DNA from 2 places in the Vibrio coralliirubri genome. Region 1 is predicted to be linked to the other one. Evidence: predicted binding sites of a transcription regulator. Region 1 holds the regulator's gene; the other holds the start of a gene.

Evidence for each region. Region 1 encodes PurR, which represses purine synthesis genes. Its sites were predicted from a motif close to TNANGNAAACGTTTNCNTNA; they were not measured.
Region 2: purM (phosphoribosylformylglycinamidine cyclo-ligase) is a predicted target of PurR. The motif match lies at 5,370-5,389, and genes of this name have one in related genera.

Annotation. Positions count from the first base shown of each region.
Region 1 covers NZ_AP025470.1:1,261,724-1,269,297, reverse strand. The annotation lists gene cmoM (tRNA uridine 5-oxyacetic acid(34) methyltransferase CmoM) at 1-713, opposite strand, end outside; gene elyC (envelope biogenesis factor ElyC) at 829-1,680, shown strand; gene torR (two-component system response regulator TorR) at 1,847-2,560, opposite strand; gene torD (molecular chaperone TorD) at 2,846-3,493, shown strand; gene purR (HTH-type transcriptional repressor PurR) at 3,809-4,813, shown strand; cyclic di-GMP riboswitch class I at 4,984-5,069, shown strand; gene OCV20_RS05950 (TfoX/Sxy family DNA transformation protein) at 5,197-5,787, shown strand; gene OCV20_RS05945 (TVP38/TMEM64 family protein) at 5,922-6,602, shown strand; gene OCV20_RS05940 (putative signal transducing protein) at 6,667-6,984, shown strand; gene OCV20_RS05935 (alpha/beta fold hydrolase) at 7,116-7,574, opposite strand, start outside.
Region 2 covers NZ_AP025470.1:823,269-830,842, forward strand. The annotation lists gene fadE (acyl-CoA dehydrogenase FadE) at 1-1,518, opposite strand, end outside; gene lpcA (D-sedoheptulose 7-phosphate isomerase) at 1,847-2,422, shown strand; gene OCV20_RS03995 (class II glutamine amidotransferase) at 2,490-3,335, shown strand; gene purN (phosphoribosylglycinamide formyltransferase) at 3,459-4,133, opposite strand; gene purM (phosphoribosylformylglycinamidine cyclo-ligase) at 4,266-5,306, opposite strand; gene upp (uracil phosphoribosyltransferase) at 5,476-6,102, shown strand; gene OCV20_RS04015 (uracil-xanthine permease family protein) at 6,244-7,482, opposite strand.

The DNA of each region.
Region 1 (7,574 bases):
TGTTTTTCCAGTTCCAATACATCTTCAAATTGGTAATCGCCCATGTACTCCATATTACCTATGTAGTCACTGAAAGAGCGAATGCCTGATTTACCACAGATTTCTAGACCAGCGTCTTCTATCCATTGATAAACCTCTTCCGGCTTCAAGCCTTTTTGTGGTTGCAGCTTAAACCGTTTTCGATGTGGCATCCCATTCAATACATGAGGAATGTTGCCACAAATCACATTTTTCAGGACTAATCCGTGGTGGTTGTAAAACATTATCGAGGCAACACCACCCGGTTTAACTTGTTCAAGCAATAAATCAAGCGCCTCTTTAGGATCGGCTAACCATTCCATTACGGCATGAAACATCACAAAATCGACTTTCTCATCGAGATGTTCTGCAACTTTTTGTACCGGTGAATGAATAAATCGATATTGCTCTAGCAAACCCGCTTCGCTGATACTTTCTTCTGCGAGCTTCAGCATTTCAGAAGATAGATCACACAGAGAAACGTTATGCCCAAGCGACGCAATTTTTTGCGACATCTGCGCAAGTCCGCCTCCAGCATCAAGCACATGCAGCGGCGAAGCTGATTGCTCAAATTTGCTCAAAGCTTGTTCTAAATCTTCCCATACGATGATCTGACGGATCTCTCCTTTGTCAGAGCCGTAAATATTTTTTGCAAATTTGTGGGCAATATCGTCGAAATTACGGTCTTCAGTCACGGCTACTTGAGTTATTATGTCCTATCGTGCCTGCTATTCTGTCACAGGAATTTCAGGAATAAAGAGGCGATGTCTCTTTTTACTACTAAGTGATGTTTTTTCGGACTATTCGGATATGTTTGAGCTGAAAAAAGTAGTGTCTTCGCTATTGATGCCACTGCCAGCAATGTTAATTCTCGCTTTTCTGGGTTTAGCCCTAGTGATGTTTACTACCAAAAGGAAGACTGGTTGCCTAATCACCCTTTCAGCCCTATGTGGTATTTTCCTAATCGCTTTCCAACCAGTTTCTAGTCAACTTTTAATGCCAATGGAAAGGCAACACACCGCATTTTTACCTGTCGATGAAACCGTCGATTACGTGATGGTTCTCGGAAGTGGTCACGTCGTAGACGACCAAATTCCACCGACATCAGAACTTAGCCGCACCGGCCTGATGCGTTTAAGTGAAGGGATTCGTATTCTACGTCTTTACCCTGGTGCAAAACTCATTTTGTCTGGCTATGGCGCAGGCACTGAAGTAAGTAACGCAAGAATGATGGCTAAAGTTGCATTAGCACTTGGCGTAGCAAAGCCCGACATCATTCTGCTTGAAACAGCAAAAGACACCTGGGAAGAAGCCCGCCAAGCCGCTGCGTTCGTTAAGAATAAAAGAATGGTGTTGGTGACTTCAGCGAGCCATATGACTCGCGCACTGAACGAATTCAATTCAGCTGGCATGAAACCACTACCTGCACCAACCAACTACCTTGCACAAGAAGGTATTGTTGAGCCTTGGAACAAGTACATGCCAAAAGCTCTTTACCTTGAGCAGACTGAGCGTTACTGGCACGAAACCATGGGATTGGTTTGGCAAAGCCTGCGTGATTGGCTAGATACAAGCAATGACATTGTCGAAGAGCCGGTTATTCCAGAAGCTTCCAGCTTAGTTGAAGATGACGGTGAGGTTTCTGCGGCTCAGCCTCAGTAAACCCACTGAATCTTTAAACTCATACTGAGCAGACTGAGTCGGCAAGTATTTTTAGGTTCTCTGTTCGTTAACAATGAACGCTAAGCAATAAAAAAGCCGAGACATCAATGATGTCTCGGCTTTTTACGTTTAAATGTCGTTGTTGATTAATCACTCCCGAAGGAAATCAATCACCAGCGAACATGTAACCTTCACCGTGAACCGTCACAAAAATTTGTGGGTTCTTAGGATCGAACTCCATTTTTGCACGCATACGACGAATCAGTACGTCGATAGTACGGTCATTAGGCGCGTCCACTCGGTGGCTGATCATATTCAGAATACGTTCGCGGCTTAATACTTGGTTAGGGTAAGAGGACAAAGCCACTAGCAGTTCGTATTCTGCTTTGGTCAGTTTCACCGGTTCGCCGTTTTTGCTTAACGCACGACGAGGAATATCAAATGTCCACTCACCAAAACGAACCACAGACTCATCTGATGTTTCTTCTACTGCGCCCGCAGCTGTTTTACGAGCGGCAGAGATACGCCAAAGTAGGTTTTTTACTCGAACTAATAACTCGCGAAGTTCGAAGGGTTTAGTAACGTAATCGTCAGCGCCCATTTCAAGGCCTACGATTTTGTCGATGCTATCCGTGCGTCCAGTAACTAAAATAATTCCAATGTCTGATTGACTGCGTAATTCGCGAGTTAGCATCAATCCATCTTCGCCTGGTAAGTTGATGTCCAGCATAATGAGGTCAACGTTGTTTTCTTCTAACACGTTTCTCATTTGAGCGCCGCTTTCTGCTTCGCTCACTGTGTAACCCTCGTTCTGGAAGTATCCAACCAGTTTACTGCGGGTTACCACATCATCTTCTACGACTAATACGTGATAGCTCATCTACACCACTTTTCTTATTTAATAGTTTCAGTGACTATTCTATTCATAACTAGTAACAATTCTAGTGGTACAGAAGATAAAAGCCAGAAACATGGATTTTTTTTGATACAAGACAATCTTAAACCTTGCTATTTATCGTCCATCGCAATTCAATATAGGCATTACTACTAACGAGTAACTTTGCGTTTCGCAAATAACCTTGTTATTCAGCCTTGGTGTGCTTATGCCCAAGTGACTTCAAGATGTATATAAGCAACATCACAAGACTAAGTCAGGATCTAACAAATGAAAGATACGAAAGCGTTCAACGAGCAAAGAGCAGAAATATACTGGTGGCTATCAAGCTTATTTGCCAAAGAGCTCACTCAAGAAGAACTCGATCACTACCACTCTGTTGAAATTCGTTCTTTCCTAACTGGTTTAGGCGAAAATGAAACACTAAAGCCAGCGATTGATAAGTTAGTGGATGCGCTGAACCGTCTACAAACACGTGAAGATGCCCAGCTAGAACTGTCTGCAGACTTTTGCGACCTTTTCTTAAAGACAGATAAACACGGCGCTCTTCCTTACGCTTCTATGTATATCGGCGAAACTGGCCTTTTGAATGATAAGCCAGCAAAAGATATGGAAGAGATCATGGCTAAGCACAACTTAGTTGTGAACCAAGATCTAAAAGAGCCAGCAGACCACATTGCTATCGAACTCGATTTCCTTGGTAACTTGATCATTCGTTCAAACGAAACGGATATTGAAGAAGAGCTAGAGAATTCATTTGCCGTTCAACAGCAGTTTATCGACCAACAACTGCTGACTTGGGTACCAAAGTTCAACGTGAAATGTCATGACGTTGATGAATTCGGTTTCTACGCTAGTGTCTCATCTTTGCTACTCGCATTCTGTCAATTAGACACTCAATATTTAGCTGGTGAATAGCTTATTGGATGACTAGGTAAATAAATTCAGTAGAATGTGACAATTCACCCGGATTTCTGGGTGAATTTTATTGCGAGTAGTTTCTAGTCAGTCTAAAATTGTGACCGCAAACGATAAAATATGAAACATTCACGAAATGCTATGCTTATTAAAGTTCAGAGCATTTCGGTGTTAAGACAAGCCGCTCAATAGCGGTTTTTTGTTTTTTAGCACTTTAGTACCCAAAGAGCCCTACAAATTTAAGCTCTTAGTTAGGTAGCTTAACGGCTACTTTATTCCGTACTTTGGGAAAGTAGCTTCTAATAGGATAAAACCATGGCCACTATAAAAGATGTCGCTCGCTTAGCCGGCGTATCAACAACAACCGTTTCTCACGTAATCAATAAAACTCGCTTTGTTGCAGAAGCAACTCAAGAAAAAGTAAACAAAGCCGTAGATGAACTGAACTATGCACCAAGTGCTGTTGCTCGTAGCTTGAAATGTAATACAACACGCACTATCGGCATGCTAGTGACTCAATCAACTAACCTATTCTTCTCTGAAGTTATCGATGGTGTTGAGAGCTACTGCTACCGTCAAGGTTACACTTTGATCCTGTGTAATACGGGCGGTATCTATGAGAAGCAACGTGACTACATTCGAATGCTTGCAGAGAAACGTGTAGATGGCATCTTAGTTATGTGTTCTGACCTAACTGAAGAACTAAGAGAGATGTTAGACCGTCACGCTGACATCCCTAAAGTTATCATGGACTGGGGCCCTGAGAGCTCTCAGGCTGATAAGATCATCGATAACTCTGAAGAAGGTGGCTACCTAGCGACCAAATACCTTATTGAACGCGGTCACTCTAAGATTGCATGTTTAAGTGGCCACTTAGACAAAGCAGCATGTGTTGAACGTATTGCCGGTTACAAGCGTGCACTTAACGAAGCTAAGATTTCTGCCGATGAAAATATGATCATCGAAGGTAACTTCGAGTGTGATACGGCTGTTCTTGCTGCAGAACAAATCGTTGAGATGGAAGATCGTCCAACGGCGGTATTCTGCTTTAACGACACAATGGCACTCGGCTTAATGAGCCGCCTGCAAGAAAAAGGCATTCGCATTCCAGAAGATATCTCAGTGATCGGTTACGACAACATCGAACTGGCTGAATACTTCTCTCCGCCGCTAACGACCGTTCACCAACCAAAGCGTCGTGTTGGTAAGAATGCATTCGAAATTCTATTAGAGCGCATCAAAGACAAAGACCACGAAAAACGCGTCTTCGAAATGCACCCTGAAATTGTTGAACGAAGTACAGTTAAAACGTTAAATTAATTGATAATTCGAGTTTAATTTCATCAAGCGCACCTTTAGGTGCGCTTTTTTTATCAGCAACTATAATGAACCCAGATGCACAACGGAAAGATCATTAATTGAAGCAATATCACATTTTGAAATATCAACTGTGAGCTTCATTCAACAAAAACTTTATTCTATTCAATCAGTCACGCACAGGGCAAACCACTCGAAAGAGTGAGACGCAAAGCTTCCGGCCTAAACCACTCGTTGGTATGGTAGCGGGGTTACCGATGGCAAAATGCAGTAACTACTAATAATTTAGTAATTTACGGCTTATTGACAATTTAATTGCAACATTTTGCTAATCTCTCGGACCTGCTTATTTGGTGGCGTAGTTCAAATACACCGAGATAAATAACATGGATAAACCGATACTAAAGGACTCGATGAAGTTATTTGAGTCCCTAGGAAAAATAAAATCACGCTCAATGTTTGGTGGCTTCGGTCTTTTTGCTGATGACACTATGTTTGCTCTGGTTGTAAATGACCAGTTGCACATACGCGCAGACAAAGGCACAACGAAACAATTCGAACAACAAGGGTTTCAACCGTACGTCTACAAAAAACGTGGTTTCCCTGTCGTTACTAAATATTTCGCTTTACCTGAAGGCCTCTGGCAAGACCAAGAGAAAATCTTGCAGCTTGCAACCACGTCTCTAGGTTTTGCTAAAGAAGAAAAAGCTGAGCAGTCTTCTGCTAAGCCGACCCGACTCAAAGATCTGCCTAATCTTCGACTCGCTACCGAGCGTATGTTGAAAAAGGCAGGGATCGATTCTGTAGAACGTTTATATGAATCTGGCTCTGTAAACGCATTTAACGCCATCAAAGAATCGCATGCGTCTTCTGTCAGTATTGAACTACTTTGGGCGCTAGAAGGCGCGATCAATGGTACACATTGGTCTGTTATACCGCAGCAGCGTCGCGAAGAGCTTATCAATCGCGTCAATTAACATTGTCAGTACAATCTCTATACACAACTAAGCCGCATTTACTGCGGCTTTTTTTATATCTGGTGAAAGTTAATCTATGCTTTGCCTGTCTATCTATACTATCGGTATGCATTGAAAATTTAGAGGAAGTATCAATGAGTAAGAAAATGATATTGGGTATTGTGTTGGTCGTAACCATCGTGTTGTTAGGCATCAATTTCGGCCAGTACCTAACGCTTGAAAATGCTAAGGCCCAACAAGCTGTGTTAAATGACTACATTGACAGCAACTTTATTGCGGCTGCCGCTATCTATTTTGTCGCGTATGTAATGATTACGGCTTTCTCCATTCCAGGTGCCGCTGTTGTGACCCTATTAGGGGCCGCGCTATTTGGCTTCTGGAACAGCTTGCTGCTGGTATCTTTCGCAAGTGCGATCGGTGCTACTTTAGCCTTCTTAAGTAGCCGTTACCTGTTACGTGACTGGATTCAAACCAAGTTTGGTGACAAATTGGCGACGATTAACAAGGGGGTTGAAAAAGACGGCGCATTTTACCTGTTTTCTCTGCGTCTGATTCCTGTATTCCCATTTTTCCTTATCAACCTATTGATGGGTCTAACACCGATGTCAGTGAGTCGTTACTACATTACGAGTCAAATCGGGATGTTACCGGGGACGGCGGTTTTCTTGAATGCTGGTACTCAGCTCGCAGAAATTGATTCACTTTCGGGCATCGTCTCCCCTTCAGTACTATTGTCATTTGCGTTATTGGGGATATTCCCAATAGTGGCTAAATGGTTGATGGGTAAGTTTCGTTCAACGCCCGTAGCTGAATAACGTTTATAGCAGAATAGTTTATAATAGCTAAATAACACAGATAGCTGAATAAGGTTCTATTTCAATGAAAATCTTCAGTGCATCGAATCCGACAGAAGCTCATATCATCTGTGGATTATTAGAAAGCGAGAATATTGCCTGTGAAGTCCGTGGTGAGGGGTTGTTCGGATTGAAGGGGGAAATCCCATTCACTGAAGAAACTGACCCTTACGTATGGTTATATGAGCCAAAATTGGCCAGTAAAGCTCGCATGCTAGTAAATGACTACCAAAAGCAGCAAGATTCGATCATCTATGAAGAGTGGCGTTGTGGTAAGTGTCATGAAGTCAACGAAGCGCAGTTCGGTTCTTGCTGGCAGTGCGGTGCTGCCTCACCTGAATAGCAAGGTTTCAGTGACCTGATAGAACGATTCGGTCAGATACCTCCTCCAAATAAAAACGGGAAGCTAAAATTAGCTTCCCGTTTTTATTTCAATTCGATTCCATCATCATCTTTGATTTCGCATTTACAAAATCACTGAATTTGTTTTTGAATAAACGCAATCGAACGCTGATTAAACTCTTCAGGGTTTTCCACGTTACATACGTGCCCACAATTCGGAATCTCTACTAGCTCGCTCGACTCATGCGCTGCGACCATTTCTTTCACAGGCTTAATAAACATGTAGTCACGTTCACCCATCAAATAAAGAGTCGGTATTGGTAGCTCTCTATCTTTAAAATATTTCATCAAGGGGTTTACATCAGCCGTTAAGATAAACCAGCGCTTAAACTCTTTCTGGCACAGCTTTTTAGCTTCGCGGATAAACAGGTGACGCGATTCTTTCTGACTCTTTTGTGGCATCACAACATAAGCAAAAAGGCTGTACAACCACATATAAGGAATGATGTGCTTGCTGAGGTTACCCAACTTGATTAAGACTTGAGAGCGAGTGTTTAGCTTAGTGACAGCACCACCCAGTACCATTGAACG
Region 2 (7,574 bases), 440 kb from region 1:
TGAACGAGTCAGGATGTTTGCGCCTTCAACCGTAATCGCGATAGGCGAGCCTTGGTAGCCACGAGCTAGGAAGTTCGATGGGCCTAAACAAATGCCTTTACCACCGACGATATCCATCGCATCAATGATGCTGCGCTGGCCACGGTGAGTACAGTGGTACTTAACGATTGCAGAGATAACCGAAGGCTTTTCACCAAGGTCGATGCCCGCAACGGTTAGGTTACTTGCAGCGTCCATTACATAAGCGTTACCTGCCAGGCGTGCAAGTGGCTCTTCAACCCCTTCCATGCGACCAATTGGTTGTTTGAACTGACGGCGGATACGAGCGTAAGCGCCAGTTGCAAGCGCGGCAGACTTAATGCCACCGGTTGAGTTTGAAGGCAGTGTGATACCACGACCAACCGACAGACACTCAACTAGCATACGCCAGCCTTGACCTGCCATTTTCTGGCCGCCAATGATGAAATCGATAGGCACGAAGATATCGTCGCCTTGCGTTGGACCATTTTGGAACGGAACGTTAAGCGGGAAGTGGCGGTTGCCAATCTCTACGCCTTTTAAATCCGTTGGGATAAGCGCACAAGTGATACCAAGATCTTTTTGATCGCCAAGCAGGCCATCCGGGTCACGCAATTTAAAAGCCAAGCCTAAAACGGTCGCGACAGGCGCGAGAGTGATGTAACGCTTGTTCCAAGTTAGGCGCATGCCAAGTACTTCTTCGCCTTGCCAGTCGCCTTTACACACCACACCGTAATCTGGGATTGAACCTGCATCTGAACCGGCTTCTGGGCTAGTTAGTGCGAAACAAGGGATCTCTTTACCTTCCGCTAGGCGAGGCAGGTAGTGGTTTCTTTGTTCTTCTGTTCCGTAGTGTTGTAACAGCTCACCTGGGCCCAATGAGTTAGGTACGCCAACCGTCGATGACAATACACTCGAAACGCCCGTTAGCTTCTGTAGAACCAAAGATTGAGCGTAAGCTGAGAACTCTAAGCCGCCGTATTTTTTCTTGATGATCATGGCGAAGAATTTATGGTCTTTCAGGTATTGCCATACTTCTGGTGGCAAATCAGCAAGCTCATGAGTGACTTGGTAATCATTGACCATTTCACACACGGTATTTACTGGACCATCTAAAAACGCTTGCTCAGCTTCAGAGAGTTTCGGGTCAGCAATGTTCTGAAGCTTCTTCCATTCAGGTTTACCTTTGAACAGCTCTGCTTCCCACCATACTGTGCCAGCTTCTAGTGCTTCTTTTTCTGTCTGAGACATTGCTGGTAGAACTTTCTTAAATAAAGAGAGTGCTTTTTGGCTGATTAGTGTCTGACGAATGGTCGGTACAGCAAAGATCGCAACGGCTAATAGATAGCAAAGCCAGCCAGTAACAGCCACGCCGCCAAACAGTGTTAATGCTACCATTGCGCCGGTTAATACAACTAATGCACGTACCAGACTAACTCTATGGTAAAGACAGACGCCTAAGATGGCGGTCATGCCGAGTAGGGAGAGCAATATGTTCATGATCGATTTCCTTTTCAGAGATCACTTATTGTTATTAAGTTTTAGGTAAGAGGTCTAACCAGTCAAGTGTAAACAAAATATTAAATATTTGTAAAACTCCAAAGTGAGTAAAAAGTGATCTCAATAGAGTTAAAGTTCTAATTGTGAGAGGTTGGTGGCGAATATTTGGACGGATTTACAACGACAAGTTAATTAAGGTGGCAATCTTTGGGCTTAAGTGTCGACACTATTTCATGTTTGTGGGTAAACTCAGCTATAAAGAGGGGAAAACCCTCAGTTCTCATTTCACGCACTTTAAGCTGCGTCAAAAAAATAAGAGATAAGCCTTATGTACCAAGACCTAATCAAAAGTGAATTAAACGAAGCTGCTGACGTTCTGAATAAGTTCCTGAGTGATGACCATAACATCGCTCAAATTGAAGCGGCGGCAAAACTGATTGCTGACTCATTCAAGCAAGAGGGCAAAGTGCTTTCTTGTGGCAACGGTGGTTCACACTGTGATGCAATGCACTTCGCGGAAGAGCTTACAGGCCGATACCGTGAAAACCGTCCAGGTTACGCTGGCATTGCGATTTCAGATCCAAGCCACCTGTCTTGCGTGAGTAATGATTTTGGCTACGACCACGTATTTTCTCGTTATGTAGAAGCGGTAGGTCGTAAAGGTGATGTGTTGTTTGGTCTGTCGACTTCAGGTAACTCTGCCAATATTCTAAAAGCAATTGAAGCTGCTCAAGCTAAAGGCATGAAGACGATTGCATTGACGGGTAAAGATGGCGGCAAAATGGCGGGTTGCGCCGATATCGAAATCCGAGTACCACACTTTGGTTACGCAGATCGCATCCAAGAGATTCACATTAAGATCATTCATATTGTGATTCAGCTTGTTGAAAAAGAGATGGAATAATAGTTTTACAGACATTTGGAGCCCAGGTTTGTGGCTCTATTGGTTTTAATAGGGAGTAGATTAAACCATGTGTGAATTGCTCGGTATGAGCGCGAATGTGCCAACTGATATTTGTTTTAGCTTTACTGGTCTTATGCAGCGTGGAGGCAATACTGGCCCGCACCGCGATGGCTGGGGTATTACCTTCTATGAGGGAAAGGGTTTTCGTACATTTAAAGATCCTAACCCTAGCTGTGAATCTAAGATCGCTGAGTTGGTTCAAAACTACCCAATTAAAAGCCAAGCCGTTGTCAGTCATATCCGTCAAGCGAACCGTGGTGGTGTTAATCTAGAGAATACACACCCTTTTACTCGTGAGCTTTGGGGGCGATATTGGACCTTTGCTCACAATGGTCAATTAACGGATTACGACGATCTGATTAGTGGTCGTTTCAGACCGGTTGGCGAGACAGACAGTGAGCTCTCTTTCTGTTGGCTACTCAAACAACTTGAAGAGCGTTTCCCTGAGCCACCTCAAGATATGGAAGGTATGTTTCGCTTTGTGGCTGAGTGTTGTGACAAGCTGCGAGAGAAAGGCGTATTTAACATGTTACTCAGTGATGGTGAGTATGTGATGACGTACTGCACCAACCATTTGTACTGGATAACAAGGCGCGCACCTTTTGGTAAAGCGAGCCTGATTGATGAAGATGTTGAGATTAACTTCCAAGAAGAAACTACGCCTAATGATGTGGTTACAGTGGTGGCAACTCAGCCTCTAACAGACAATGAAGAGTGGTTTAGAATGAAGCCGGGTGAATACGCGCTGTTTCATTTTGGTGAGTTGATTGGCAATAACCATCAAGCGTTGGAAGATGTCGCTTATGCACCGAAGAAGGTAGCAAGCCAAGCGCCAACTGAGCCATTAAGCTAAGCTAAGTATTCCGAATAGTATTATTTGAACCGTATAAAAAAAGGCCGCTTACTGAACTAATGAATCAGTAAGCGGCCTTTTTTTGGATTTGATTTGATTTGATTTGATTTAGTTTCTGAAGAATTACTCTTCTGCGTAACCGTGTTTACCTAATGCCTTACCGTCTAAGACAGCTTGCCCATTTAGCATTGATAAACGATCTTCGGCGAACCATTTACAGACCATAGGGTAAATGCAGTGTTCTTGGGTAAGCACTCGGCTTGCCAGCATATCAGCATCATCATCTTCAAATACCGGTACCTTAGCCTGTAAGATCACCGGGCCACCATCAAGTTCTTCGGTCACAAAGTGGACACTAGTTCCGTGCTCTTTGTCTTGTGCATCAATGGCACGCTGGTGGGTGTGTAGGCCTGGGTATTTAGGCAACAGGGAAGGGTGGATGTTGACCATTTTACCCGCATAGTGACGAACAAACTCTGAACTCAGGATACGCATGTATCCCGCAAGTACGATTAAATCGGGTTGGTATGCATCAATCTGAATCATCAATTCATGATCGAACTCTTCACGTGAACCAAAGTCTTTTGGATTCACTGAATGTGCGTCAACACCTGCGGTTTTCGCTCGTTCTAATCCAAAAGCCTCTGCTTTGTTTGAGAAGACAGCCTTAACTGAAGCATCAATCATATTGCTATCACAGGCATCCAAAATTGCCTGTAAGTTACTTCCGCTTCCTGAAACTAACACAACGATGTTTTTCTTAGAGTGACTGGTTTTATTTGAGTGATTGTTTTTCATAGAGTGGGTCATACGATTGATTAACTGAACTGTTTACAATGTACCTACATAAACTAAGGTTTTCTGCGGGCTAAATAGCAAAATGAGGACCATTAGGTCCTCATTGATTAACTAAGTAAGTGAGCGTATCACTTATTTGATTTCAACTTGCTCTTCGCCAGCTTCAGCGTTTGCGATCTCACCGATAACCCAAGCGTTTTCGCCTTCAGCTTTCAGTAGTTCAACAGCAGCGTCTGCTTGATCTTTAGGTAGAGCAACAACTAGGCCTACACCACAGTTGAAAGTGCGGTACATTTCAAATGTCTCCACGTTACCTTTCTCTTGTAGCCAGTTGAAGATAGCAGGCCATTCCCAGCTCTTGCCATCAATAACTGCTTTAGTACCTTCAGGAAGTACGCGTGGGATGTTTTCCCAGAAACCACCACCTGTGATGTGCGAGATAGCATGAATGTCATGCTCAGCAATCATCTTAAGTGCCGATTTGATGTAAATCTTAGTAGGTTCTAGTAGGTGCTCACCGATAGTGCGACCTTCTAGTTCTTCACTCTTATCAGCACCAGAAACTTCTAGAACTTTACGAATTAAAGAGTAACCGTTTGAGTGTGGACCACTTGAACCAACAGCGATAAGTGCGTCGCCTGCTGCTACTTTAGTGCCGTCAATGATGTCAGCTTTTTCTACAACACCAACACAGAAGCCAGCTACATCGTAGTCGTCGCCTTCGTACATGCCTGGCATTTCAGCAGTTTCACCACCGATTAGTGCACAGCCAGCTTGAACACAGCCTTCAGCAATACCAGAAACAACGTCTGCTGCTGTATCTACATCTAGCTTACCTGTTGCGTAGTAGTCTAGGAAGAATAGCGGCTCACCACCTTGAACGATTAAGTCGTTCACACACATTGCCACTAGGTCGATACCAATGGTGTCGTGTTTTTTCAGATCCAAAGCAAGGCGAAGTTTAGTACCAACACCATCAGTACCCGAAACAAGTACCGGCTCTTTGTATTTCGTTGGAAGTTCACATAGGGCGCCAAAGCCACCAATACCGCCCATTACTTCAGGGCGACGAGTGCGTTTAACAGCACCTTTGATACGGTCTACTAGTGCATTACCTGCGTCGATATCAACACCAGCGTCTTTGTAGCTTAGAGAAGAAGTATTACCACTCACGGGATAGTCCTCGAACTTAAGTTGGATGTGAAAACGGCGCTATTCTAACAGGGCTTGATTACCAAGAGCAAACGTTTGCGCGGTTTTTTTTATTAGAATAAAGATTCTGAAATAACCTTAGAGTTCGTGTATAATCTACAGGTTTGTTTAAATATTGCCGGAGTTGGAAATGAAAGTTGTTGAAGTGAAACACCCGCTAGTAAAACATAAAATTGGCCTGATGCGTGAAGGTGAGATTAGCACTAAGCGTTTTCGTGAGCTAGCGACAGAAGTGGGTAGCCTTCTAACATACGAAGCGACATCAGACTTTGAAACTGAGCGTGTGACGATTAACGGTTGGAACGGTCCAGTAGAAGTTGACCAAATTAAAGGTAAAAAAGTAACTGTAGTGCCAATCCTACGTGCTGGTCTAGGCATGATGGACGGCGTTCTTGAGCACATCCCAAGTGCACGTATCAGCGTTGTTGGTATCTACCGTGACGAAGAAACGCTTGAGCCAGTACCATACTTCAACAAGCTTGCATCTAACATCGATGAGCGTATTGCTCTAGTGGTAGACCCAATGCTTGCGACAGGTGGTTCTATGATCGCGACTATCGACCTGATGAAAGAGAAAGGTTGTAAGCACTTTAAGATTCTTGTGCTTGTTGCTGCTCCTGAAGGTATCGCTGCTCTAGAAAAAGCGCACCCAGATGTTGAGCTTTACACGGCTGCAATCGATGAGAAGCTAAACGACAAGGGCTACATTGTTCCTGGTCTTGGCGATGCTGGTGATAAGATCTTCGGTACTAAGTAATTCGGTTTCAGCTTAAGTGACTCTAAACAGTTCCTTAACTTGTTGAATTAACCGTATTAATAAAAAGGGAGAGCATTCGATGCTCTCCCTTTTTTGATCTTGTTAGGTTGTGATTCTTTTGAATCTAGCCTTATCGATTCATTAATCGATTTGAGCTTTATCTACCACAGTGTTGTCACCTAGCTCATCTGGAAGTACTAGGTTGAGTAGAATCGCTACGATGCCACATAAGCTTACGCCCTGTAGGCTAAAGTCGCCGATGCCAAATGCCATGCCGCCAATACCAAATACTAAGGTAATGCCCACAATCACAAGGTTGCGTGATTTGTGCAGGTCAACTTTGTTTTGAATTAGAGTATTCAAGCCTACGGTTGCGATAGAACCAAACAGTAGAATCATGATGCCGCCCATTACAGGAACCGGAATCGTTTGAAGTAGTGCGCCTAGCTTACCGACCAATGCAAGAACGATAGCTGTTACAGCAGCCCAAGTCATGATCACTGGGTTGAATGCTTTGGTCAGCATTACTGCGCCTGTTACTTCACTGTACGTCGTGTTTGGTGGCGCGCCCAGCATAGAAGCCGCAATTGTTGCCACACCGTCACCAGTAATTGTGCGGTGTAGGCCTGGCTTCTTAAGGTAGTCTTTACCGGTCACGTTAGAGATAGCAAGCATGTCGCCTACGTGCTCAACAGCAGGTGCAATCGCAACAAATACCATAAAGAAGATAGCGTTGATGTTGAACTCTGGCGCTGTGAAGTTTGGCAGAGCTAACCAAGATGCTTGAGCTACTGGTGTGAAGTCGACTGCACCATAAACCAAGCTAGTGATGTAACCCGCAACAATACCACCGAAGATTGGCAGTAATTTAAGGAAGCCTTTAGAGAACACACTGATGACAATGGTCACTAACAGTGAAATCGAAGAGATCCACAGTGCAGCGTCTGCATCAACAAGCTGAACCGCGCCATCGCCTGTCTTACCTAGCGCCATGTTAACGGCAACAGGCGCAAGGCCTAAACCGATAACCATGATCACAGGGCCAACAACGACCGGTGGAAGCAGTTTATGGATGAAGCCAACGCCACGAACTTTAATTAACGCGCCCATTAGTACATACACAACACCCGCCGCCATAAGGCCGCCCATGGTTGCACCTACACCCCAAGTTTGAATACCAAACATGATAGGCGCGATGAATGCGAAAGAAGACGCTAAGAAGATTGGCACTGAACGGCGTGTAATAAGTTGGAATAAAAGGGTACCGATACCTGCGCCAAAGAGTGCAACGTTAGGATCAAGTCCTGTTAGTAGCGGCACGAGTACAAGCGCACCAAAAGCTACGAACAGCATTTGCGCACCTTGCAAAGCATTTTTCATGATATGTCCTTAAAAATGGTCGTTATATGAAAAGTGAAAAATAAAATTCGCGGGATTCTATCACTTAGCAATCGATTGCTACACCTGATAGA